DNA from 3 places in the Kurthia sp. Dielmo genome. Region 1 is predicted to be linked to each of the others. Evidence: predicted binding sites of a transcription regulator. Region 1 holds the regulator's gene; each other region holds the start of a gene.

What was found. The regulator CtsR, encoded in region 1, represses protease genes until heat stress. The targets are predictions, from matches to a motif close to ATGGTCAATAAAGGTCAAACA.
Region 2: a site for CtsR is predicted at 3,456-3,476, ahead of clpP (ATP-dependent Clp endopeptidase proteolytic subunit ClpP). Genes of this name have one in related genera too.
Region 3: a site for CtsR is predicted at 3,003-3,023, ahead of KTHG_RS01955 (ATP-dependent Clp protease ATP-binding subunit). Genes of this name have one in related genera too.

What each region holds. Positions count from the first base shown of each region.
Region 1 is NZ_HE578964.1:53,683-58,151, reverse strand. It holds gene KTHG_RS18815 (globin-coupled sensor protein) at 1-529, opposite strand, end outside; gene corA (magnesium/cobalt transporter CorA) at 723-1,685, opposite strand; gene KTHG_RS18805 (DUF4870 domain-containing protein) at 2,125-2,448, shown strand; gene KTHG_RS18800 (CtsR family transcriptional regulator) at 2,606-3,079, shown strand; gene KTHG_RS18795 (UvrB/UvrC motif-containing protein) at 3,092-3,631, shown strand; gene mcsB (protein-arginine kinase McsB) at 3,624-4,469, shown strand, end outside.
Region 2 is NZ_HE578962.1:97,372-101,840, forward strand. It holds gene KTHG_RS17180 (LPXTG cell wall anchor domain-containing protein) at 1-1,194, shown strand, start outside; gene KTHG_RS17185 (hypothetical protein) at 1,404-1,736, shown strand; gene KTHG_RS17190 (glycerophosphodiester phosphodiesterase family protein) at 1,859-2,668, opposite strand; gene clpP (ATP-dependent Clp endopeptidase proteolytic subunit ClpP) at 2,795-3,385, opposite strand; tRNA gene KTHG_RS17200 (tRNA-Arg) at 3,550-3,621, shown strand; gene KTHG_RS17205 (polysaccharide pyruvyl transferase family protein) at 3,826-4,469, shown strand, end outside.
Region 3 is NZ_HE578956.1:323,572-328,040, forward strand. It holds gene KTHG_RS01940 (NAD(P)H-dependent flavin oxidoreductase) at 1-457, shown strand, start outside; gene KTHG_RS01945 (ABC transporter permease) at 631-2,136, shown strand; gene KTHG_RS01950 (ABC transporter ATP-binding protein) at 2,149-2,808, shown strand; gene KTHG_RS01955 (ATP-dependent Clp protease ATP-binding subunit) at 3,066-4,469, shown strand, end outside.

The DNA of each region.
Region 1 (4,469 bases):
CGATTTGCTGTTCGAGATTGATGACTTTTGCAAATGCATTCACTGCGCGTTTAAAGTCATCTAATGGTAATCCAAGTTCTGCACAGTACGTCATAAACGTACTATTTAATGCTTGGAATGAATTTAAATACCATTTTGATGGTAAACCAATTACAACATGAACATGTGCAATTCGTTTACGATCTAATACATAGTTATGATTGAACTGCCCATTGAAAATTGCCGTTATATGACGTGTCAATGTCACTTTCAAACGCTCAATTGAAGAGTTGTGATTAATAATTGATGTAAGCTCACTTGCTTTGCTAATTGTGGTGTAGAATTCATTAACCATTAATGGTACAAGTTCATTTGTATATTGCTTGAAATGAGAAATAATTGCTAAGTCTTCTTTTGTTAAACTTAATAATTCTACTTGCTTTGATAAACCAGGGAATGTTGATAAATCAAGCTCCACTTCATTTAGCGCTGCGTCTAAATCAAAATATGATGAGGGCTGTTTCGGCTTTGAAAAATTCCAAATACTCAAGAGATTGTCTCCTATCTTTATGTAAAAAATAATGTTGATAATTTTGTATTAACTTTTAAAAAAAGTATATTTTCATTAGTTATATCGGTTGGAGTATTTGTTTTAATGTATTAATTACAAAAAAACTTTAAAATTCACAAAAAATATGTGCATAAATAAAAAAAGAACTGTCCATTAGACAGTTCTCAGCTATTTATAATTTGAAAAAATCGAGCCAACCTTTATGTTTGAACCAAGAAATCATTGAAACGGCGATGATAAACATGACACCGAGTACAATGAAATAACCCCAGTGCCAATGTAGCTCAGGCATGTTATCGAAATTCATGCCATATACTCCTGCAACGAAAGTCAATGGAATGAAGATGGTCGATACAATTGTTAAAGTCATCATAATACTATTCATACGTACAGCATTCATTGACATATGACTATCACGCATGTCAGCTGTCAATTCTCGGTTAGATTCAATCATTTCTGTCAGTTTTACGAGATGGTCATGAATATCGCCAAAGTATGCACGCTCGGCTCCAATTAAACCGAGGCGGCCAGAGTTCATGATGCGATACAATAGGTCGCGCATTGGGAGTACGATACGACGAATGTGTAATAAGTCACTACGTAAATCAAATACATCGGACATCGCCTTTGCATTGCGCTGGTAATTTAATTGATCTTCAATTTCATTTAAGCGGTCTTCAATGTTATAAACCATAGGGAAGTAGCTATCAACGAGTTTATCGACTACTTGATACATGGCGTAATAAGAACCGCGCTCCCAATCACCAGGTTGGTTTAGTACACGTTTACGTGCTGTTTCAATCTCAGGAACAGGCGTCTTGTGATATGTCACGATAAAGTTGCTAGCGATAAAAATATTTACTTCTTCTGCTTCTAATTCAATAGAATTCATTTTATGTACGACAAGGAAGTGGCAGTCGTCATAATAGTCGATTTTCGGACGTTGTAAACGCATTAATGAGTCCTCGATTGCTAATGGGTGAAAGTGAAATACCGTATCTAAGTACGTATTTTCCGTAGGTGTTGGTTGATCAAAATCTACCCAATACCAGTCGAAGTCGAATGTATGCAACTCATCCAATGGAAAATCGGCCACTACGTTATTGTCTTTTGTAAAACCTAAAGTTCGAATCATCGTAACGCCTCTTTTTCTCCGTAGTTATTAATATTGTCCCATATCCATACCCTAATGTCGACAAACGTAAAAGAAAATTAATCAAAACAAAAAGCCATGAAAATACATGGCTTTAACGGTCACTTGATAACCAAACAGCAATTTTTTCACCGCTATTTCCGTTCGATATCGAGTGTATATTTTTATGGTCAACAGAGTCGCTTGAATCATACGAGCTCTTTAAAAGGCAGTAGGGCATAACGAGTAAAACAGCGAGGCATAAAATAGTAATTCCTGCTGTAAGCAATGCTTTCTTCAAAAGAAACATCCCTTTCATCATGTGATATTAGAAAGGACGTCGACTGCTAAAAAATGTTTCCAAACGGTTTATAGCTAGAATGAAACTATTTTATAGCTTATCCCGTAGAATAACTACCACATAATAGAAAGGACTATTCAAATGAACGATAAAAACGTTGAATCTACTAAATGGTTAAAAGTGATTGTGCATGCAAGTCCATTTTTCGCACCATACCTTATCCCAGTTTTATTTTATTTATTTGTTGATGATGCTTCAGTTAAAAAAATATCGATTCAAGCCTTGCTATTCCAAATCTTGATGGGCGTGTTAATTTTCATTTCAGCGATATTCAGTGCACTTTTAATCGGTCTGCCATTCTTAGTTGTCTTCGTAGCAATGACCGTAATCGTGCCAATTGTAGGTATCGTAAAAGCAATACAGGACGACAACTGGGAATACCCAATTATTAAAAAATTCTTTTAATCGTAAAACCATGCTACGGCATGGTTTTTTTATATCGAAATGAGAGAAAAGGTTTTACACATTTTATGAGCCAAATATTTGTAATCGAATTTTGAATTGAATATAATATAGTCAAAGATAGTCAAAGTCAGTAAGGCAAGCGAGGTGAAGACAGCAAATGAGAAATATTTCCGACATTATTGAAGGATATTTGAAGGAAGTTATTGAATTAGAAGGAAATGGCTTAATTGAAATTAAACGTAGTGAGATCGCTGATAAATTTCAATGTGTACCATCGCAAATTAACTATGTTATTAATACCAGATTTACTGAGGAACGTGGGTATCAGGTACAAAGTAAACGTGGAGGCGGAGGGTATATTCGTATCGTTCGCGTTCAAATAACTTCGAGTGCTGATTTGATTGATGAAACCATTCAACAACTAGGGATTTCTGCACCACAACAAGTTGCAGAAGATATCATTTTCCGTCTTATTAATGAAGAAGTTATTTCAAAAAGAGAAGCGAAAATGATGTTGGCGGCTGTCGATCGACAAATATTAGCGCTCAACTTGCCATTACGTGATGAAGTACGCGCACGAATCTTACGCGCGATGCTAACGACATTAAAATACGATATTCCTAAGAGATAAGAGGTGTGTGAAGTGATCTGCGAAAATTGTAAGCAAAGACCTGCAACAATAACCTTAACGCAAGTGAAAAATGGTCAGCAAATCACAAAACATTATTGCGAGATTTGTAGCCAACAATTACATCAGCATGATCATTCTCAGAATGAACATGTACCATTGCAACAGCTTTTTGCAGACTGGTTTGGTATTCCTACATGGTCAGCAAATGTACCGAAAAGCCAGCAACAGGAGGAGCATTTAATTTGTCCGAATTGTGGTATGACATACAAGCAATTTCTACATGATGGTAAATTCAATTGTCCAACATGTTACGATGCATTTCGCGATGAACTTCCACAAGTGATGAAGCGTCTTCATAATGGGGCAACACGACACGTTGGAAAAATGCCTGGTGCAGTCAATGCAACCTATAAATTAAAGCAAGAAATTGAAGGGTTGCGTAATGACATGAAGAAGGCTGTAGAAGAGGAGCGTTTTGAAGACGCTGCTACACTACGCGACCAGGCAAGAAAGCTTGAAAAAGAATTGCATGGCGGTGATTTGAATGGATAAAAAAGATACTTTTTTTAATGCGACTGATGTGAGATGGATGGCGGGCGATGTAGAACATGGCGATATTGTTATGAGTACCCGAATTCGTCTAGCTCGTAATTTGAAAGATTACCGCTTTCCCCGAGCTTTTTCAGAAGATGAAGCATTTAAATTGGATCAAACCATTTCAAATGTGTTGCTTGATGCAGAAACACTTGATCAGCACTTCACGCATATTGATATCGCAACGACGCCGATTCTTCAAAAGAAGGTGCTCGTCGAAAAACATTTAATTAGCCCACAGTTAGCGCATAAAGACCGTTCTGCATCTGTTGTTATTTCAGATGATGAATCAATGAGTGTTATGATTAATGAAGAAGATCATTTGCGTATTCAATGTATTGAGCCGGGACTAGATTTAGAAAAAGCCTATTTCAATGCCGATACACTTGATCGTTATTTAGAAGAGTATGTCCCGTATGCATTTGATGAAAAGTTTGGTTACTTAACAAGCTGTCCAACAAATACAGGAACGGGTATGCGTGCTTCGGTTATGATGCATTTACCAGCGTTAACAATGACTGATCAAATGGAACAAATTATTAGTATGATGCCTCGGCTTGGTATGGTCGTTCGTGGGATTTATGGCGAAGGAACAGAAGCTGTAGGTAATTATTATCAAATCTCAAATCAAGTAACACTAGGTAAATCAGAAGAAGAGATTTTGACAGACTTACAATCATTAGCAGAACAAATCGTACAACGAGAAAAAGAGTCTAGAAAAGCCCTGTTAGATCATGCGGAGACCATTATGAATGACCGAGTAAATCGTTCATTAGGAACATTACATTATGCCCGT
Region 2 (4,469 bases), on a different contig from region 1:
TTTACAGTTACAGTAAATGACGAAGATGGTGTTGTAGAAGGAGCAACCGTTTCAATCTATGGTACAGGCCTTACTGCAACGACAGATAGAAATGGTGTCGTGACATTTGAAAGTAATGCAATTACTGAAAATAGTCAAATTACGGTAACAAAAGAAGGCTATGGTGAAATGAAGGTTTCTGCGAATAAAGATTGTGAAGTGGCAGTAACGTTAGCGAAAGATAAACCAACAGACCCACCAAATCCGCCAGTAGTAACACCACCAATTACACCGCCGGTAGATCCAACACCGGAAAAATGTGAAAATCCAACGATTACAGTAACGCCTTCAACAGGTGATAAACCAGAAGCGGGTACAACAATAACTGTGACAACAGAAGATGGTAAAACAACGACTGGTAAAGTGACTGAAGATGGTAAAGTAACATTTGAACCAGGCAACGAGCCAACGCTTGAGCCGGGTAAAAAGGTAACGGTAACAGTAAATGGTTACGAAGAAACAACCGTACCATTACATGAAAAAGAGTGTAATACGATTATTACAATTACGCCGACAACACCAGAAAAATGTGAACATTTCACTGTAAATGTAATCGATGAAGATGGTGATATCATTAATACTGTAAAAGTAACAGTAGATGGTAAAACAGTGAAAACGACAAATGGTACGTACACATTTGATACACCACTAGTGCCAGGTACAGAAATTACATTTGTAAAATCAAATTATGAAACAGAAACAGCGATTGTACCAGAAGATGAATGTGACGTAACAATCACATTATTAGCGGATGATGCAACAGAAGAACCAACCGATCCAGAAGATCCAGATGTAGACCCTGAAGACCCGGATAATGGGGATGATGGTGTAGATGAGGATCCAAATGATGGCAACATGCCAGATGAAGGCCCGGATAGCGATGATAGCGACAATAACAATAACGGCAATCAAAATGGCGACACTGATGCTGATGATAATAACTCAGATAATCAAAATGGTAACAACAATAATGGCAATAACACGCCAGGAAACGGCAATAATGCGACAAATGACACTACTGGCAATAAAGCACCTTCAACAGGAAGTAGCCTACTACCTCAAACAGGGGAGCAGGTAGCGCTTTATAGCTTAGTAGGGATGCTGTTAATTGGCGCAGCGTTTATGTTATTTAAGCGTAATCGTCGTAAAGCATAAAAAGAGAGGAATCACCGCTTTGGTGGTTCCTTCTTTTTTTTGTTCTTTTTTACTATATCGAATTTCAAAAACGCTCTTTAGGTCGGAATTGTTCTTTTTCTAGATGCAATTTATGCGGTGGCGTAAGTTTTGAAAGTGTGAAGCGGGGTAATTAAATGATAGAATAAGTATAAATAAAACTTATACATTTGGATGGAGGATTTTTCATCATGGAATTAGATATTACGTACATTGCACATATCAAAACTGAAGGTCAAAAAGAACAAATCGTCGACTTAAAAATCCCTGAATTAATCGAGTTCCACATCGGTCGTGAAAACAAAGCTGTAGAACTTTTAGAAGAATTAGGTCACACAAACGTTAAACGTCCAGAAATTACTGATGGCGAAGAAATGAATAACTTAACAACAACTTCTACATTTGAAGGTAAAGAAGTAACAACAACTATTCACTACACTACAGCATTACGCGCTGGTAACGTTGGTAGTAAATCAGGCGACTTCTATTATGAATTAAAACAATTACACAATGTTGTAGAATAACCACTGTTTTGTGGTAGTAAGAAAAAGTCTAAACGAACGCTTTTAGGTCATTTCTTGTTGTTACAGAGAGTGCTGCCGAATGGCACACAAAAAGAGAGCTTCCGATTGGGAGCTCTCTTTTTTTATGGTTTCAGTTTATCGGTTTCGACTAGTAGTGGCTTATAGCTTTTGGCGCGTTTATAGGCGCTTTTTGTATTGACGCCATAAATATGAATACGCAGTCCGCTAGCACGGATTTTTTTTGCTGTAGCGGCATCAAGATTATTAATATGGGTTGTATAAATGGCATGTTTGTATTTTTTAAGCTTTTTAATATCACTTGCTACGCTTTTTTTAGGATTGCCGATAAATGAAATTGTGGCATTTGGATAATTTTTATTGAATTTCGCACGTGCTTTACTATCTGAGATGACGAAAAATGTTTTATTGTACATATTGGCCTTTTTGACAAGGGTCACGATGCCTTTGGCGTATTTTTGATCACCAAAATCGCCTTTCGAGCCATCAATATTGACGCCAACATTATATTTTTTGGCTGAAGCTAATACGTCCTTTAATGTTGGGATTTTTTCGGTTGTTAGCCTATTATTTTTATCTACAAGATGATATACACGAAGTTGTTTTAATTTTTGACTAGCGACAGAACCATATCCAGTAGTTGTACGGTCGATTGTTTTATCGTGCATTAATACATATTGATTGTCTGCTGTTTTACGCACATCGATTTCAATAAAGGCATAGCCAAGTTCTTTTGCGCCTTGTACACCAGCTAATGAATTTTCAGGTGCGACCACTTGTGCACCACGGTGAGCACTGAGTTTTGTATTCTTCCATTTTAGCCAGGAAGCTGTATTTGTATCAGCAGAAGCGACCATAGGTGAAACTAAGCTCATGCTCAGACAAATAGCTAAAATTCTTTTGAAATAGGTCAATTAAAATCCCTCCCTTAAGTATATGATTCTATCATACTGCATTTTTTTGGCAAATGAATACTAAAAAACATAAAAAAACACTAAACAACCAATGAGAAATGGTTGTTTAGTGTTAGGAATGAAAAACTATTTTGTTTCGTTACGTTCCATGATTTTATCAATGATACCGTATTCTAGCGCACGTTCAGCTGACATGTAGTTGTCACGATCTGTATCTTTTTCGATTACTTCGATCGGTTGACCAGTGCGTTCAGCTAAGATGCGGTTTAATTTTTCGCGTGTTTTTAAGATATGTTTTGCTGCGATTTCGATTTCAGTCGCTTGACCTTGAGCGCCACCTAGTGGTTGGTGAATCATGATTTCAGCGTTTGGTAATGCAAAACGTTTTCCTTTTGTACCAGCTGTTAATAGGAATGATCCCATTGAAGCAGCCATACCGATGCAGATTGTTTGTACATCTGGTTTGATGAACTGCATTGTATCGTAAATGGCCATACCAGCTGTTACAGAGCCACCTGGAGAGTTGATGTATAGGTAGATATCTTTTTCTGGATCTTCTGCTTCTAGGAATAGAAGTTGAGATACGATTGCGTTTGCTACGTTATCGTCGATTGCACTACCTAGCATGATGATGCGGTCTTTTAAAAGACGAGAGTAGATGTCATATGCGCGTTCGCCGCGGTTTGTTGTTTCGATGACTGTAGGAATTAAGTTCATAAGTATTTCCTCCTTATATGTCCATAAAATTGGCACTGTTTCGTTGCCTTGTAAACATATCATAACTTTTTTGGTCAATAAAGGTCAAATGAAATGAATCATTTAATAGAAAGTTGATAATACGCTCTTTACCTAGTATAATAGTAAGGTCGTCATATAGCTATGCCTCTGTAGTTTAATGGATAAAACATAAGATTCCGGTTCTTAGGCTGGGGGTTCGATTCCCTCCAGGGGCATCCATTTTTAAATACCTTTTGATAGGTCAATTGAAACATATAATTTCTAAAAAAACTGTGCATTTGTGCGGTTTTTTTATATTTTAGAGCATTTACAATGGAGCAAGTGATTTCATTGACATTTCATATATAAATTAACTACTATGTAGTAGAGTGCTTGTACGGACAACTAATAAAGTGATTGTAATTGAAAGGAGAACAAATATGAAAAAAATCTTAATGCGTTCTGGGATGTCCCCACTAAACAACTTTGACCCAGCACATATCGCTTCTACGAACTCTATTGGAGGGAATGTAGGGAACTTAGTTTATGCTTATGGGATTTACCGCACATTAACGACTGAGGATGTCATGATTGTGCCGGATTATTATCGATTAAATCCGAAAGATGCAGATATGATTAATGCAAATTATGACGGTTATATTATTCCGTTAGCGGATGCATTCCGTCCAGATTTCATCGGGCATTTAGAGCGTTATGCAGAGCTGATTAATAAATTAACAATTCCGGTTTATGTAATCGGTGTAGGGGCTCGTACGCCATTTGATGCACAAAAAGGTGCGAAATATGAATTTGACGATGCAACGAAAAAATTCGTAAAAGCTGTATTAAATAAATCAGCAATGATTGGGGTACGTGGTCAAATCACTTCAGACTACTTAACAGGACTTGGCTTCCAAGAAGGCGTAGACCATATGCCAATTGGCTGTCCGTCGATGTATAGTTTCGGTCGTGATTTGAAAATTCGAGATACGAACATTACAAAGGATTCGTTAGTGTCAATTAACAACTCACGTTTATCACCAGATAATGTATTAAACTTTATTGATCGTAGCCGTCATGAATT
Region 3 (4,469 bases), on a different contig from region 1:
GCTTGTGCAGCTTGTAAAAGATGTGGTGGCGGCTATTGATATTCCGGTGATTGCAGCAGGTGGCATGATGGATGGTGCTAGTATTCGCGAAGTACTAGATGCCGGAGCACGTGCTGCGCAGCTTGGTACCGCTTTTCTATGCTGTCCGGAGAGCGGAACGAAGCCAACGCATATTAAAGCATTATTAGATGGGCATTTTACGACGACAGCATTGACGCGCGCCTATACCGGGCGCTTAGCACGCGGGTTAGAAAATGACTTTATGCTGCGCTACAATGATGCCCCACAAGCGTATCCAGAGCTACATTATGTGACACAGCCGCTACGAAAAAAAGCGGGCGAATTAGATCGTCCAGATTTATTAGCGATGTGGGCTGGCGAGAATTTTTCAGCTATTCGTGTACTGCCTGCAACGGAACTTGTTTCCTTATTAAAAAAAGAAGCAAACCTATCATAGAAAAGTAATTTTTAAAAGAAGTCGCAAATAGGCGACTTCTTTTTTATTTTGAAAAAAGTTAAACGTTGACATATTTCTGACGCACAACCCTCCTATACTAACAAATGTAAACAACAGCATAAGCCATTTTAATCACTCAATGGTCACACATTTTACTTATAGGAGGAAATGATATGAACTTTTTAAAACGTGCTTTTTATAGCACAAAAGCAAAAGTCGGTCGTTCACTACTACTGACATTTGTATTCTCAGCTATTTTAATTTTCATTCTTGCGGGTTTGACGATTCAAAGCGCCTCACTTACAGCCGCAGAAAATGCTAAGAAAAGTATGGGGGCTACAGTAACGCTTTCAGCCAATATGGAAAATGCGATGAAGGAGATGCAGGAGAATACTCGTGATGGCGAGCGACCAGACCCTAGTAGCTTCAGCATTACACCAATTGATTTAGATGATGTTGAAAAAATCACCGCACTCGATAACTTGTCATCGTACTCATTGTCATCAACAACGACTGTGAACGCAAAATCATTTGATGCTATTTCATCAGAAGATTCATCTGATGATAGCGACACTGAGCAGCAAGGTGGTCCAGGTGGTATGCAAATGCCTGAAATGGCATCACAAGGTGATATTTCAATCTCAGGTACAAATGCAACAGCAACTGCCTCATCGTTTACAGGTGGCACAGCGGAAATCATTGATGGTGTAGGCATTACAGAAGCCGATGCAGACTCCAATAAAGCCGTCATTGAAACAAATCTAGCAGAAGCAAATGATATTGCTGTTGGCGATACAATTAAAGTTAAAGGTGACGACAAAACGTATAAATTAAGCGTTGTCGGTATTTATAAATCAACCGAAGCAACAGACGCACGTAGTATGCAAATGGCATCATTAAATCCGTACAACACGATTTATACATCATACACATTTGCGAATAAAGTCAAAGGTAGCGACTATAAAAATACGGCAGATTCCGTTGTCTTTAACGTAACAGATCCAGAAAAAATGGATACCTTTGTGAAAGCAGCAGAAGCAACGGGCTTAGATACAGATACGTATGCATTAACAACAAATGACCAAGTATATCAACAAATGGTACAGCCGCTTGATAACGTGAAAAGCTTCGCGAATAAAATCGTCATTTTAGTAGCAGTAGCCGGTACCGTTATCCTAGCGTTGATCGTGATGCTAACCATTCGTGAACGTAAATATGAAATTGGTGTTCTCATGTCTCTAGGTGAAAAACGCAGTAAAATCATCGCCCAGTTCTTTACAGAGCTTGTCTTTGTACTTGTTATTGCGCTAGCAGTAGCGGGTGTGAGCGGTCAGTTTGTCGGCAACGCTGTCGGTAAGCAATTGATTGAACAGCAAACGACGACACAAACAACGGATACCGCTTCAAATGCACAAGGCGGCCCTGGAATGGGTGGCGGTCAAGGTAGCGGAGCCCCATCAGGGATACCAAGTGGCGGTGGCCAAGGAGGTCCTACAATGGGCGGCAATATGTCACAAGCTGCTGATGTACAGGAGCAAATTAGTGATTTAGATATTACATTATCGATGAAGGAATTAATCGAGCTTGGTGGCTTTGGCTTAGGCATTAGTTTCCTTGCTGTCATCATTGCTTCAATTGGCATCATGCGTATGAAACCAAAGAAAATTTTAATCTCATAGGAGGAATCGAATATGTTAGAAGTAAAAGACGTCAATTATTGGTATCAATCTAAAAATGATGTGCTCTATGACGACATCAATTTAACGTTTGATAGCGGCAAATTATATGGCATACTCGGCTCATCAGGCTCTGGTAAAACAACGTTCTTATCACTCATCGCTGGCCTTGATGTTCCGAAGAAAGGGGATATTTTATACGACGGCAAATCGATGAAAAAAATTGGTTTAACGGCTTATCGTAATAAATATGTCTCAATCGTTTTTCAGTCATACAACTTATTGCCGTATATGTCTGCGGTGGATAATATTTTAGCAGCACTTGAAATTACCAATTCACAGCGTAAAGACCGCAAAACCTATGCGCTTGAAATGCTAGCGCGTGTCGGTATTACAGAAGTCATGGCGAAGAAAAATGTACAGCATCTGTCAGGTGGTCAGCAGCAGCGTGTTGCAATCGTTCGTGCGATGTGCTGTGACGCACAGCTCGTTGTAGCTGATGAACCAACAGGGAACTTAGATGAGCAAAACTCACAAGAAATCATTAAGCTATTTGCAGAGCTCGCACATGAACAGCAAAAATGCGTTATCGTCATTACGCATGAGCGTGACATCGCAAATGCTTGCGATGTCGTATTAGAATTGAAAAACAAGAAATTTAATACGATTAAATAATCAATGAGGTTCGGCAATGGTCGAGCCTTTTTTGTTTTGAAAAAAGTTCATACAATTCCTCGCAAAATAGGGAATAGAAAAGTGAAACCAAATGCCTGCAAAGCCGTAGAATAAGAAAGAAAGAAAAAGTCAAAAAAGGTCAAACATATCAGTTGAATTATGAAGCAAACGAGACTATAATGAAATTAATCAAAAAGGTCAAAGAAGGTCAAACTATTCTTTGACGAACTACATCCGATGAAGGAGTGGGACTCGATATGCAAATGAAAATGAACAATGAACAAGATAAAAATCCGTTAGAAACATATGGACGTAACTTAAATGAAACGGTTAAAGAAGGGAAGCTAGATCCGGTCATTGGCCGAGACGAAGAAATTCGTAATGTCATCCGTATCCTTTCTCGTAAAACGAAAAATAACCCCGTATTAATTGGCGAGCCTGGTGTTGGTAAAACAGCCATCGTCGAAGGGCTTGCACAGCGTATTGTGAAAGGTGACGTACCGGAAGGCTTAAAAGACCATGAAATTTATGAGCTTGATATGAGCGCATTAATTGCGGGTGCGAGCTACCGTGGTCAATTTGAGGAACGTTTACAAGGCGTGTTAAAACAAGTGAAGGAAGCGGAAGGACGCATCATTTTATTCATTGATGAAATCCATACGATTGTTGGCGCCGGTAAAACAGAGGGTTCAATGGATGCTGGTAATATGCTAAAACCAATGCTCGCACGTGGTGAACTTCACTGTATCGGTGCAACAACGCTAGATGAGTACCGTACAAATATTGAAAAAGACCCAGCACTTGAACGTCGCTTCCAACAAGTGCTTGTACGCGAGCCATCTGTTGAAGATACGATTTCAATTTTACGTGGCTTAAAAGAACGCTTTGAGCTCCATCATGCGGTGAAAATTCATGACCGTGCCATCGTAGCAGCTGCTGAATTATCAAATCGCTATTTAACAGAGCGCTTCTTACCCGATAAAGCGATTGATTTAATTGACGAGGCATGTGCGATGATTCGTACGGAAATCGATTCGATGCCACAAGAGCTAGATGAAGTGACACGTCGTCAAATGCAGCTTGAAATTGAAGAGCAAGCATTAATGAAAGAAACGGATGCGGCTTCTGAAAAACGCTTGAAAAATTTACGTGAGGAATTACAGCAATTAAAAGATTCTTCTGCGTCAATGAAAACTCAGTGGGACAACGAAAAACATGCCTTGCAAGAAATTCAGGCGAAACGTGAGCTTTTAGACCAAAAACGGAATGAACTTGAAAAAGCGGAATCAGAGTATGATTTAAATAAAGCCGCTGTATTGCGTCATGGTGAAATTCCACAATTGAAAAAAGAATTAGAAGAATTAGAGCAAAAATTAACAGAAACAGGCGACACACGCTTACTTCGTGAAGACGTGACATCAGATGAAATCGCGGCCATTGTATCGCGCTGGACAGGTGTACCGGTAACGAAAATGCTTCAAAGTGAACGCGAAAAATTACTCGCACTTGGTGATACGTTACACAAACGTGTCGTTGGGCAAGATGATGCAGTGAAGTTAGTAACAGAAGCAGTATGGCGTGCACGTGCAGGAATCCAAGATCCGAATAAACCAATTGGCTCATTCCTCTTCTTAGGTCCAACAGGTGTCGGTAAAACAGAG